3 regions of the Shouchella sp. JSM 1781072 genome follow, and region 1 is predicted to be linked to each of the others. Evidence: predicted binding sites of a transcription regulator. Region 1 holds the regulator's gene; each other region holds the start of a gene.
The links. The regulator Rex, encoded in region 1, represses fermentation and respiration genes when NADH is low (regulators of the CRP and FNR family bind a similar motif). The targets are predictions, from matches to a motif close to TTGTGAAATATTTCACAA.

Region 2: a site for Rex is predicted at 2,572-2,589, ahead of qoxA (cytochrome aa3 quinol oxidase subunit II). Genes of this name have one in related genera too.
Region 3: a site for Rex is predicted at 1,809-1,826, ahead of ACE1TH_RS05130 (formate/nitrite transporter family protein). Genes of this name have one in related genera too.

Annotation. Positions count from the first base shown of each region.
Region 1 is NZ_JBHFQE010000001.1:8,013-12,301, reverse strand. Features, by position in the region: gene ACE1TH_RS00090 (ABC transporter permease) at 1-362, opposite strand, end outside; gene tatC (twin-arginine translocase subunit TatC) at 606-1,355, opposite strand; gene tatA (twin-arginine translocase TatA/TatE family subunit) at 1,363-1,551, opposite strand; gene ACE1TH_RS00075 (redox-sensing transcriptional repressor Rex) at 1,570-2,205, opposite strand; gene ACE1TH_RS00070 (ABC transporter ATP-binding protein) at 2,375-4,289, shown strand, end outside.
Region 2 is NZ_JBHFQE010000001.1:938,565-942,853, reverse strand. Features, by position in the region: gene qoxB (cytochrome aa3 quinol oxidase subunit I) at 1-1,518, opposite strand, end outside; gene qoxA (cytochrome aa3 quinol oxidase subunit II) at 1,545-2,519, opposite strand; gene ACE1TH_RS04970 (DNA alkylation repair protein) at 2,781-3,032, shown strand; gene ACE1TH_RS04965 (alpha/beta hydrolase) at 3,077-4,237, opposite strand; gene msrA (peptide-methionine (S)-S-oxide reductase MsrA) at 4,270-4,289, opposite strand, start outside.
Region 3 is NZ_JBHFQE010000001.1:964,762-969,050, forward strand. Features, by position in the region: gene ribE (riboflavin synthase) at 1-58, shown strand, start outside; gene ACE1TH_RS05120 (bifunctional 3,4-dihydroxy-2-butanone-4-phosphate synthase/GTP cyclohydrolase II) at 74-1,267, shown strand; gene ribH (6,7-dimethyl-8-ribityllumazine synthase) at 1,280-1,750, shown strand; gene ACE1TH_RS05130 (formate/nitrite transporter family protein) at 1,937-2,695, shown strand; gene ACE1TH_RS05135 (DUF309 domain-containing protein) at 2,732-3,193, opposite strand; gene ACE1TH_RS05140 (segregation/condensation protein A) at 3,284-4,045, shown strand; gene scpB (SMC-Scp complex subunit ScpB) at 4,035-4,289, shown strand, end outside.

The sequences.
Region 1 (4,289 bases):
AGTCCATTAGGCAATTCAACCCTTATCAATCGCTGCATTTTTTTCATCCCTAGACCATTTGCTGCATCAATAATATTTGGGTCAACGTTTTTAATTCCTGTATACGTATTACGGATAATAGGTAGGAGCGAGTATAGTACTAAAGCCGTTAATGCGGGGACGAATCCAATTCCTTGTCCAATAATGGAAAAGAACGGAATCATAATGCCAAATAGAGCAAGGCTTGGAATCGTTAGTAAAATTGAGGCTGCTGCTAAAACCGTTTCGGCTAATGTTTCGTTTACTGTTAAATAAATCCCAACACTCACACCAATGGCAATGGCGATCATGATGGCAAGGCCAACAAGCATGATGTGTTCCATTGTTGAGTTAAACATACTTGTCGAATTAATTTGCACAAATTCAATAAATTCTCTCAGGTGAGCCCCCTCCTTTTCATGTAAACTATCAGTACCCTATTATAAAGCAAATGAAACAAAAAGAGACAAAATTTTTCAAATCTCGATTCTTTTCTTACCTCCCCCAAAAAAACAGTTGATTATAACAAACACAGAAAAAAGACGATTAATCCTTAGTAGAATTAACCGTCTTTTGTCCAAGCTTCATTACTGTGCTTCACTATGTGATTCTGGTGAAGGTCTCGTATATTTACGGTAAGTTGCACGTGAAATGGCGATACTAATCTCATACAAAATGAGCATCGGTAATGTAACCAGTAAATGTGACATCAGTTCTGGAGGTGTAATTAAGCCTGCAATAATAAGTAAGACAAAGTACGCATACTTTCTAATTTTCGTTAACAATTGTGGTGTTACGAGACCAATTCGTGTAAAAAACATCACGACAACTGGTAGTTGAAACAAAATACCAAATGGTACCGTTAATTGAAACAAAAACGAAAAATATTCGTTAATGCCGTACATTTCGTTAATGTCCAAACGATCTGCCATCGTACTCATAAACGACATAACGTACGGGATTAATATAAAATAAGCGAATGCAAACCCTGCAAGTAAAAGAAAAAATGAGATCGGAATATATGCAAGCGTCGCTTTTTGCTCTTCTTCTTTTAAACCAGGTGCAACGAATGCCCAAAGTTGATAAAGAATTACAGGTATAACGAGCACAAACGCAACAATCATCGCAAAATTAACGTAAATTCTTAAAGGATCCGTTAATCGAAAAGCGTGAAACGGCATATCGACTGCTTGAGGGGCAGTTTGCAAGTAAGAAATAACCGGGACGGCTAGCATAAAGCCGCCAATCAGCGCAACTACAAAAAAGACGAGGATTACGAGAACCCTGCGTCTTAATTCCACTGCGTGATCCATAATCGACATATCTGATAGAGGAATATTCTTTTTATGCTTTTTCTTTTTGAACATTTGCTGGCTTGTTATCCTCGTCATCATCGGCTAAACCTTTTGTTGCATTTTTGAATTCTTTCAACGTACTACCTGCAGCTTTTCCAAACTCAGGTAATTTCTTTGGACCAAAAATAATCAATGCTACAATCGCAATGATAATTAAACTTCCTCCTGATAATGGCATGTGTGTATGCCTCCCTTTTTAAAGTGGATAGTGTTTCAAGAAATATACAAGCGCTTGCAATTCAATTGCAAGATCAATATGGTGAACGCGAATATGTTCAGGTACTGAGAGTCGTACCGGTGTAAAATTAAGTATGCCGCTAATGCCTGCTTCAACGAGCTTGTCCGCACTATTTTGCGCTTGTGATGCTGGTACGGTTAACACAGCGATCGCTGTATCGTTCATTCCAATCTCATCAATCTTATTCCAGTCATAAATAGGTACATCGCCAATCGATGTGCCAATCTTCTTTTCATCTACATCAAAAGCATGGGTCATGACTGTACTATTGTTTTTAGAGAAATTATACTGTAGTAAGGCTGTTCCCAAATTTCCGACGCCGACAAGAATAACATTCGTTCTCTCATCTTGATCGAGTGTATCTCGAAAAAAAGAGAGAAGATATTGTACATTGTACCCATATCCCTTCTTTCCTAACGCTCCAAAATATGAGAAATCTCTGCGAATCGTTGCTGAGTCTACTTTAAGCGCTTGACTCAACTCTGTTGAGGAAACCCGTTGCTTGCCTGATGTGTGAAGATTCTCTAGAAACCGATAATAAAGCGGCAAGCGTTTTGCTGTTGCTTGAGGAATCTTTAGTTGGTCTGATTTCATGTCCGCCCCTTTCCGAGCATCAAGCTACATTCGCAACTTGCTTCCCCTCTATTGTACACCATTTTTCGTAAAATGAAAGAGCTCCCATAGAATGATTTGTTGTTGTTTGTTTGTCATTTGATGTAAACTGATGACAGTATAGAAATTTGTTTGTAAAGGTTGACTAAAAATGATTGTATTACAATGTGTGAACGTCTCAAAGTCGTTTGGCGCCGAGCCAATTTTAGAAAACGTTAAACTAGAAGTTCAGTCCAATGAGCGAGTTGCATTAGTCGGACGAAATGGTGCTGGTAAATCAACGTTATTAAAGATGATCGTTGGAGACATGGGTATTGATTCAGGCGACATTGTCATTCCAAAAAACGTTGAACTGGGTTACCTTTCACAGCATACGGACTTAAAATCAACGAAAACCATTTGGGATGAGATGGTAACTGTTTTTGAACCACTTATTAAAATGGAAAAACAGTTGCGGTCTCTAGAACAACAAATGGCAGATCCACTGCCTGATCATGCGTACACAAAGCTTTTGCAAGAATATGATCAAATGCAAAATGATTTTAAAGAACAAGGCGGCTATCAATATGAAGCCGATATTCGAGGGGTTCTTTCTGGTCTTCATTTTCAACAATTTGATTATGAAACACCGATTTCTTCGTTATCCGGCGGGCAAAAAACAAGGCTTGCTCTAGGAAAACTTCTTTTATCAAAACCCGCTCTTCTTGTTCTTGATGAGCCCACAAACCATTTAGACATGGTGACACTTACATGGTTAGAAAATTATTTGAACAATTACCCAGGTTCACTTTTAGTCGTTTCCCATGATCGCTATTTTCTTGATCGTCTAACGACAAAAGTCGTTGAGCTTTCGCGCCATCAAACAACAACATTTCACGGCAACTATAGCTTTTATCTTGAGGAAAAAGCAAAGCGTTATGAACAAGAGCTAAAGCAATTTGAAAAGCAACAAGCAGAAATTGAAAAACTTGAAACCTTCGTTGCAAAAAACCTTGTCCGGGCTTCCACAACAAAACGAGCGCAGAGTCGGAGAAAGCAATTGGAGAAGATGGATCGCCTTGAACGCCCTCAAGGAAATGAAAAATCAGCTTCGTTTGGGTTCGATATTGTTCGTCAATCTGGGAACGACGTGCTTACGATACGTGAACTGGAAGTGAAGTACGACGATCATACCGTTTTCTCGAATATGGATCTTGCGCTCACACGAGGCGAATCGGTCTGTTTATTAGGCGATAATGGTACAGGGAAAACGACCCTTTTAAAAGCTGTTACAGAACAAATCGATTATACTAGTGGGCAAATTTTGTTTGGTAGCAATGTTTCCGTTGGCTACTACGATCAGGAGCATGCAAAACTTCAAAGCAATAAAACGGTGCTCCAAGAAGTTTGGGATGAGTTTCCCGGGACCGTGGAAAAAGAGATTCGCAGTTTACTCGGGCTGTTTTTATTTAGTGGCGATGATGTTTTGAAGATTGTCTCTTCCTTAAGTGGTGGTGAAAAAGCAAGAGTGGCTTTAGCGAAGTTAATGATGGTAAAAGCGAACCTTCTTATCCTTGATGAACCGACCAACCATTTAGATCTTGATTCAAAAGAAGTGTTGGAAGCCGCACTAATCGATTATCCAGGTACCATTTTGTTCGTTTCGCACGATCGTTATTTTATTAACCGAATCGCGTCACGTGTTGTCGAGTTAGAAAATGGGGTAACAACAAGCTACCTCGGTGACTATACCTACTACTCAGACAAGAAAAAAGAAATGGCTGAACGAGCTGCACTTAACGACGAAACGACGAAAACGATTGAAGCAACACATGCTGAACAAACAGATAAGACCAATTATCAACAAGATAAAGAACTGAAACGTTTGGAGCGTCAAAAGGAAAGGCGCCTCCTTGCAATTGAAGAGCAGATCGAATCTCTAGAGCTTGAAAATCAAGAACTTGAGACACAGATGCTCGAACCTGACGTCTATTCAGATCACGTTAAAGCAAAAGAGATCCAAGACCAACTTGCATCAAATGGACAAAAGATGGACGCTTTAATGGAAGAATGGGAATCGTTGCAGT
Region 2 (4,289 bases), 930 kb from region 1:
GAAGGCAGCTGCCATCATAAATGCACCAATTGTTGAGATAAAGTTTAACGTAAACCAGCCATCGCCTTCTAAATACGTGTAAATACGACGCGGCATCCCGTCTAATCCTAAGAAGTATTGCGGGAAGAAACATACGTTAAATCCGATCATGAAGATCCAGAATACCCATTTCCCAATACGTTCGTTCATACGGTGACCAAACATTTTTGGATACCAGTAGATTAAACCAGCAAAACATGAAAACACAGTCGCAGCAATTAATACGTAGTGGAAGTGAGACACTAAGAAATACGTATTATGATACTGATAATCGGCCGCAGCCATTGCTAACATTACACCTGTTACACCACCGACAACAAAGTTCGGAATAAATCCTAATGACCAAAGCATTGGTGATGTAAAGCGAATCTTCCCTTTGTGTAGCGTAAACAACCAGTTAAAGATTTTCACCCCAGTTGGTACAGAAATCGCCATCGTTGTAATGGAGAAAAATGAGTTCACTGCTGCACTGTTCCCCATTGTAAAGAAGTGGTGAACCCATACAAGGAAGCTTAAACCTGAGATCACGACAATGGATGCCACCATCGCATTGTAGCCAAACAGTTTTTTACGAGCAAACGTTGAAATAATTTCTGAGAATATCCCGAACGCTGGTAAGGCAACAATATATACTTCGGGGTGTCCCCATATCCAGAACAAGTTTGCCCAGAGCATATCGAGCCCTTCACCTTGCAAGGTAAAGAAATGTGTGCCAAACAGTAAGTCAAACGTCATCATCGCTAAAGCAACGGTCAATACCGGGAATGCTAATACGATGATTAGAGACGTAATGAAGACAGTCCATGTAAACATCGGCATCTTCATTAGCGACATGCCTTTTGTACGCATGCGTAAAATCGTTACAATAAAGTTAATTCCTGTTGCAAGCGTACCAATACCTGATAACTGAATTCCTAGTGCGTAATAGTTTTGCCCTACGCCTGGACTGAAATCATTCGATGCAAGTGGGAAATAAGACGTCCAACCTGCTGACGGTGATCCGCCAATAATAAATGAAATATTAAAGAGTGCCATCCCGAAAAAGAACGTCCAAAAACTCAAGTTATTCAAGAATGGAAAGGCTAAGTCACGTGCTCCAATTTGTAAAGGAACAACCACGTTCATTAATCCGATCAAGAATGGCATTGCCATAAAGATGATCATAATGGTTCCGTGTGTAGTGAAAATTTCGTTATAGTGTTGACCACTTAAAAAATCTAGTTCTGGTGCAGCTAATTGAGTACGCATCATCATCGCATCCACGCCACCTCTAAAGAGCATTAGAAGTGCACAGGCAATGTACATAATCCCAATTTTTTTATGGTCAACTGTCGTAACCCAGTTATTCCATACGTACTTCCATTTTTTAAAATATGTGAGGGCAACTACAGCGATTATACTAGTAAGCACAATTGAGATCTGCGCAACTAGGATAAACGGGTCACCCGTTACAATAAATTCATCCCACCTCAACGGTATATCCCCTCTCTTGCGCTTGATTCATCTTACTCATCATCCAACTCCACTTCGTACGTTTTATCTGTGTCAATTGGCTGAGTTAAGAGTGGCAGGTCAAACGCTTTTCCCTCTCTTGAATGAGGGCTGTGCGCTTCATAACCAAGCTCTGCTCGTTTTTCCAACGAGTATGTTGCGTCATATGCATGATTAACGAATTCAAGGTGTGTCGATGAGAACGTCATTTCTTCTGAATGACCAGGAACCATTAAGTGCATGTACTCCTCTTCAGATAACGACGGTGCGTTTTCTTGTGTTTCTTCAACCCACTCATCAAACGCTTCATCGGTTTGAGCTGTTACCGTAAACCGCTGTTCAGCAAACCCTTCACCTGTAAAGTTTGCGTTCCGACCTTCATATTGTCCAACTTCAGTCGCAGCGAGGTACAATTCTGTTTCCATACCTGACATCGCATATTTCTGTCCACCAAGCTGCGGTACCCAGAATGAAGCCATGGCATCGGCAGAGGTCAATTTAAATAAAATCGGTCGATCTTCAGGAATGTTAATGTAGTTCACAGTTTCAATCCCTTGTTCTGGATAGCTGAAAATCCACTTCCAGTTTGCACTTGTTGCGTGAATTACAAGCGGTTCCTGCTGTGCATCGACTTCCTCAATTTCAGGCGCTTCTTCCAAACTGTAAATCGTCATAACAGTTGGAATAGATAAGATTGTTACAATGACAATAGGAATAATTGTCCAAATAAATTCGAGCTTATGACTACCTTCAATAGTAGGATCATAGTTGTCGTTATTTCCTCGATCACGATATTTAACAAGCATGATCGTTAATAGAACAAATACAACTAATACAATAAAAATCATAAACCATATTGATAGCCAGATTAAATCACTTTGCTGTTCAGCGACTGGCCCTTGTGGATCAAGTACCGTTAAACTTCCACAGCCACTCAGAAAGACAGCGACCATCGCTAACGAAATCCATTTAAAAAAAGAGGATGGCATACCCAATAATATCACCTTTCTTTTGGCATAATAAATTCATTGCGCGTTAACTATGTGAAACAATGAACGTGCAACTTAGATGCTTCCATCCTACCACTTTCTTTAAGAAAATGGGGGAAATAACTTCTTGTGAACATAAATTATCATAAATTAGACAAAAAAAAGTTACGAAGCAGACACATCTTTACCAAGACTTTCTTGTTAACGCAATCATGAAATACCCTTAATTGGCGAATAGTAAACGTAAGGAGGTGCTTTTCCATGACAGAAGCGTATCTATGTCCGAAATGCAAAACAAACCGTACTCGTTTCCATCAAATTGACCAAGCGGCTTTACCGGTTAAATTAGATCCGAGAAGCGGTGAAATCGTAGAAACATTTGAGGAAGAAACGTTAACACCTATCCATATGCATTACAACGGGCCAGCTATTCGCATCCAGTGTGGCGCTTGTGGGCTAAATGAAGCAGAAGAAACATTTGTTGCTTTTGCGAAAAATAGCCCCCTTTCATAACAACAAAAGAAGGCTTCGCATTATGTGCGAAGCCTTCTTTTTATCTAAGACGAGACCAAGCGCGTCAACTTTTGCCACAACAGATACATACCCATACCATAAGCTTCTACTTCATCTTGAAGGGTATCCCCCTCATCCATTTCAACAACTTGGAACGGTTGAGAAACAAAGCCCCTTGATCCATTAAATGAAGCTTTTAAAAAATCGCTCACGTACTGCAGCGCATAATCTGCTCTGCCCATTACTTCATAAAAAGAAACAAACCCATGCATCGTACCTTTAAATCGGACCGCTTCGACGTTGTTTCCAGCATCATACAGTCGTTCAGCAAATGCTTCTCCCTCATCTCTTAGGGGATCAAATTCAGCTGTAACAACAAGAGAATCAGGAAATCCACGTAAATCATCCATTAACAATGGAGAAACAAGAGGATTTAACCAGTCTTCTTCATTGGGCGTATAGGCTGAACGCGCTTTTTCCATGACAGAGCGGGATAGAAAATAATAGCCACTCGAGTAAAGATCTCTTGAAGCGAACGGAAGATCTTCAAACGTTGTTAATGGGTAGAGAAATACACCGCTATGCACGGAAAGATTACTTTCTTTTGCTTTCATGATAACCGAGGCAGCTAAGTTGCCTCCTGCACTATCCCCCACAACAGCAACTTGATCCATATTTGCATCAAGCTCTGATGCATGGTTCATGACCCACTCTAATGTCTCAAAACTGTCATTTAAGGCAGTCGGAAAATGATAGCTTGGTGCAACCCGATAATTCGGCGCCACGATAATCGCATTTGTTCGATTTGCAAGAGCTCGAAGAATATTATCATGGGTTTCAATATTTCCGTATCCCTCCATAAACGCACCACCGTGATAATAGACGATTACTGGATGAGGACCCGCTTGAACAGGAGAATACGTGCGCACGGCGATTTCCTCCCCATCACTTGTTTCCATTAAACGATCTTGCCGTTCAATAGTAGGCGCAACCGGGCGAACAAAGAAAGACGGCGTTGACAAGCCTTCAGGTAATAGTTGTTCATTGACTGCATGCAAGATAACGCCTGTTTTTAAAGGCACCTTACCTGCTTCTGTATAGCGCCATGATTGAATAACAACCATGGCAATAAGCAAACTCACAATTAGAACTAAGCTAAGAGAGCCGATAAAAAACAACACACGATGCTTTCTCGAACTGTTCATAACCTTAATCCCCTTATCCTGTTAGCGTGAGCTTACACTTGCTTCCAATGAG
Region 3 (4,289 bases), 960 kb from region 1:
TACGTCGATTCCAAAAGGAAATTTAACAGAAGTCTTACAAGAAAACGGGTATATGTAGAGAGGGGATGGCTCCGTGTTTGACTCAATAGAACATGCGCTTGCTGCTTTAAAAGCAGGAGGAATGATTATTGTTTGTGATGACGAGGATCGTGAAAATGAAGGTGATTTTTTAGCTTTAGGAGAAAAGACGACGGCTCAGACAATTAATTTCATGGCAACACATGGAAGAGGATTGATTTGTACACCAATCACAAAAGAAAAAGCACAAACCCTCCAGCTTAATCAAATGGTGACACACAATACGGATTCACATGAAACAGCTTTTACCGTAAGCGTGGATCATCGTAACACCACAACTGGAATTTCTGCTCAAGAGCGGGCAGATACGGTTCAAGGGCTAGTCTCTAAAGATGCAGTAGCAAGTGATTTTAAACGACCTGGACATATCTTTCCACTTGTTGCAAAAGAGGGTGGTGTATTAAGACGAACCGGCCATACGGAGGCGGCAGTTGATTTTGCCACATTATGTGGGGCGGATCCTGTAGGTGTTATTTGCGAAATTATGAATGAAGATGGAACGATGGCTCGTGTACCGGAATTACGTAAAATTGCAGATGAACATGGTCTACCAATGGTGACGATTAAAGATTTAATTGCGTATCGTCGTAAAACCGAATCGGTCATTCATCGGGAAGCGGAGATTCAATTACCAACGGAATTTGGGACATTTCGAGCAATTGGCTACACCAACACTTTAGATGATAAAGAAAGTGTCGCACTTGTAAAAGGGACAATTGAAGAAGGAGAACCGATTCTTGTGCGAGTGCATTCTGAATGTTTAACAGGCGATGTGTTTGGCTCGAAGCGATGTGACTGTGGGCCTCAACTTCACGCTGCTTTAAAACAAATTGAGGAGGCAGGTAGCGGAATTTTGCTTTATATGAAGCAGGAAGGAAGAGGCATTGGTTTAATCAACAAGTTAAAAGCATATGAGCTTCAAGAAAAAGGGTTTGATACAGTTGAAGCAAATGAAAAATTAGGATTCCCAGCAGATTTGAGAGATTATGGCGTTGGCGCTCAGATTCTTAAAGATTTAGGGATTAAAGAAATGAAGATTCTAACGAATAACCCTCGTAAAATTGCAGGACTGGAAGGGTACGACTTAAAAGTTGTGGAGCGCGTGCCGCTTCAACTTGAAGGATTTGCTGAAAATGAGCGTTATTTAAAAACAAAAAAAGATAAGTTAGGGCACATGCTGCACCTTTAGGAGGAACTAGATATGGGAACGGTTTATGAAGGACATTTAGTTGCAACGGATTTGAAAATCGGAATTGTTGTCGGGCGGTTTAACGATTTTATAACGAGTAAACTTTTAAGCGGTGCACAAGATGCATTTGTCCGTCATGGAGCAGAGGAGCGTAATGTGGATGTTGCGTGGGTGCCAGGCGCATTTGAAATTCCATTTGCAGCAAAACAAATGGCAGACTCAGGCAACTATGATGCAATCGTAACATTAGGTACAGTGATTCGAGGTTCAACTCCTCACTTTGATTATGTGTGTGGGGAAACGGCCAAAGGTGTATCAAACTTAAATATGACAAGTGGCATTCCTGTTATTTTTGGTGTATTAACAACAGATACAATTGAGCAGGCGGTTGAGCGAGCTGGTACAAAAGCTGGAAATAAAGGATGGGAAGCTGCAACGGCTGCCATTGAAATGGCGAATTTAGCAAAACAATTTAATAAATAACCTTCTACAGTTGCCCCTATCACTTTAGTAAGTGGTAGGGGTATTTCCATTTAATGGATTGCGAAAATTGTCATATAATCGTTCTCATTAAGGATATTCATAAGCTACAATTAAGAATGGTCAACTTAGAGAAAGTAGGGGAGAACGATTTACAAAGAAACATTAACTGAACTAATTACGTTAGCGATTAAGAAAAAGACATTGCTTGCAACGAGTAAGCTTGCGTTTTTATTATCTGCCATGCTTGCAGGTGGCTACGTTGCGATTGCTGTTGTACTTGTATACATTATCGGTGATCCGATTGTACAAAGCTTCCCAGCCTTTACACCAATTGTTATGGGACTAGCTTTTGGTGTAGCACTGTTGCTTGTTATTTATGCTGGATCTGATTTATTTACAGGTAGTGTGCTGTACTATACAGTGTCCACGTTACAGAAAAAAACATCGATTAAAGATACGTTAACAAACTGGATTTGGACCTATGGCGGAAATTTACTAGGTGCCTTATTTATAGCAGGACTCATTTATATGACGGGCATTTTTGCTGGTATAACAGAAGATCATTATTTGTTACAAGTGACGGAGAAAAAAATGACCACCGACACAATGGAGTTATTTTTTAGAGGAATCTTTTGTAACTGGCTTGTGTGCTTAGCAATTTGGACACCGATGCGTTTAAAAAACGAGATGGCGAAATTGTTTGTTGTTTTTATTATTATCTTTGCATTCTTCGCATCTGGTTATGAGCATAGTATTGCGAATATGGGATTGTTCCACTTAGCCCTTCTTCATAATCCTGGAGTTGAAGCAATTTCACTTGCAGGCTATGCAGCGAACATGATTCCTGTTACACTTGGAAACATTATTGGTGGAAGTGTGTTTGTCGGTATGGTTTACTATTACATTTCGAAAAAAAGTGAAATACAAGGAAATGAGCCGAAATAAACGCTAGGAAGTGAACCAGCTCTGGTTCCTTCCTTTTTACGTTTTTCGAGTGCGGAGAAGGTGCTTATGGACAAGCTGTTCTTCGTTTAATGGGCTTTTTTTTCCCCATTCTCCCTGTGCATGCCGTTTGCATGTTGCGAGGAGCTGCTTATCAATGAGGGGGAGGTCGTAATCAATAAACGGTCTAGTGCCGATTTGATTGAAGTGATCTTGTAAATCAAGTTGGAGCTGTTGTTCGTCAATCCCTAGTTGATTGAGCTGAAATGAACGTGTTTGTAAACGAGTTAGCACGCGATGAAAAAGAATTTTAGCCCCTTTTTCATTTCCTCTCCTTTCATGGTAAAGCGCAACGGCGGTTTGGATGAGAACGACATAAGGTGACAATCGGTCTGGGTCAGGCTGTTTCTTCCATTCATGTTCCAAAACTTCATGGCATTCAAAATAATCACGGTCGACATGGAAATAATGGAGAAACGCTAAATAATTGCTGGGATACAATTCTTTTCGACTCCTTTCGAGTTATTTCTTGAAAAAAGCCCTCCTAATCGATTATGGTATACTTAACAAAAAATGATTGGTGAGAAGAAAATGACGATTTATAACGTAAAAACACCGTTATTCGAGGGGCCACTTGATTTATTATTGCATTTAATCTCACAAGCTGAAGTAGATATTTATGATATCCCAGTTGCGACGATAACGGATCAATATTTAGACTATATCCATACAATGCAGGAACTCGAGTTAGATGTTGCGAGTGAATACCTTGTAATGGCTGCAACGTTACTGCAAATTAAGAGTCAAATGTTGCTTCCAAAACAAGAAGAATTGTTTGATGAAAATGAGCAATGGTTAGAAGAAGATCCTCGAGATGAACTGATTGAACAATTAATTGAGTATAAAACCTATAAAGAAGCAGCCAAACATTTAAAAGATCAAGAAGAAGTACGCCATTCTTTACATACGAGAAAACCTGAGGAATTACAGCATTTTTTGTCGGACGAGGAAGAACGGCAGCTACAAATTCAACACGTAACCCTTGTGGACATGCTGGGCGCCTTTCAAAAGATGCTGCAGCGAAATGCTTGGAATCGACCTAAAACAAAAGTGGTCCATTCTGAGGAGCAATCGGTTGAAAAACGAATTGTTGAGCTGTTAAATCAGATTGAAAGAATGAACGGGCCAACACAATTTTCTACATTGGTCGAGCGAGAAGATCGCTCTTCTATGATTGTCTCGTTTTTAGCAATCCTTGAGTTAATTAAAACATCAACAATCTATTGTGTTCAAGATCAAAGTTTTGAAGAAATTATGATTTTTATACGGGACGGAGAAATAAATGGACGCTGAAACATTGGCAAAAATTGAAGGACTGTTATTTGTAGTTGGAGACGAAGGCATTTCTATATCAGAACTAAAGGATTTAATTGAGCTTGAAGATGACGTGATTGAAGCTGGATTAGAACGGTTAAAGCAAGACATGGAACAAACAAATCGTGGCATTCGTATCGCGAGATTAGGGAATCGCTTTCGTTTAACGACAAAAGTTGAGCACGCACCCTTATATAAAAAGTTAGCCGCTTCACCGATTCAA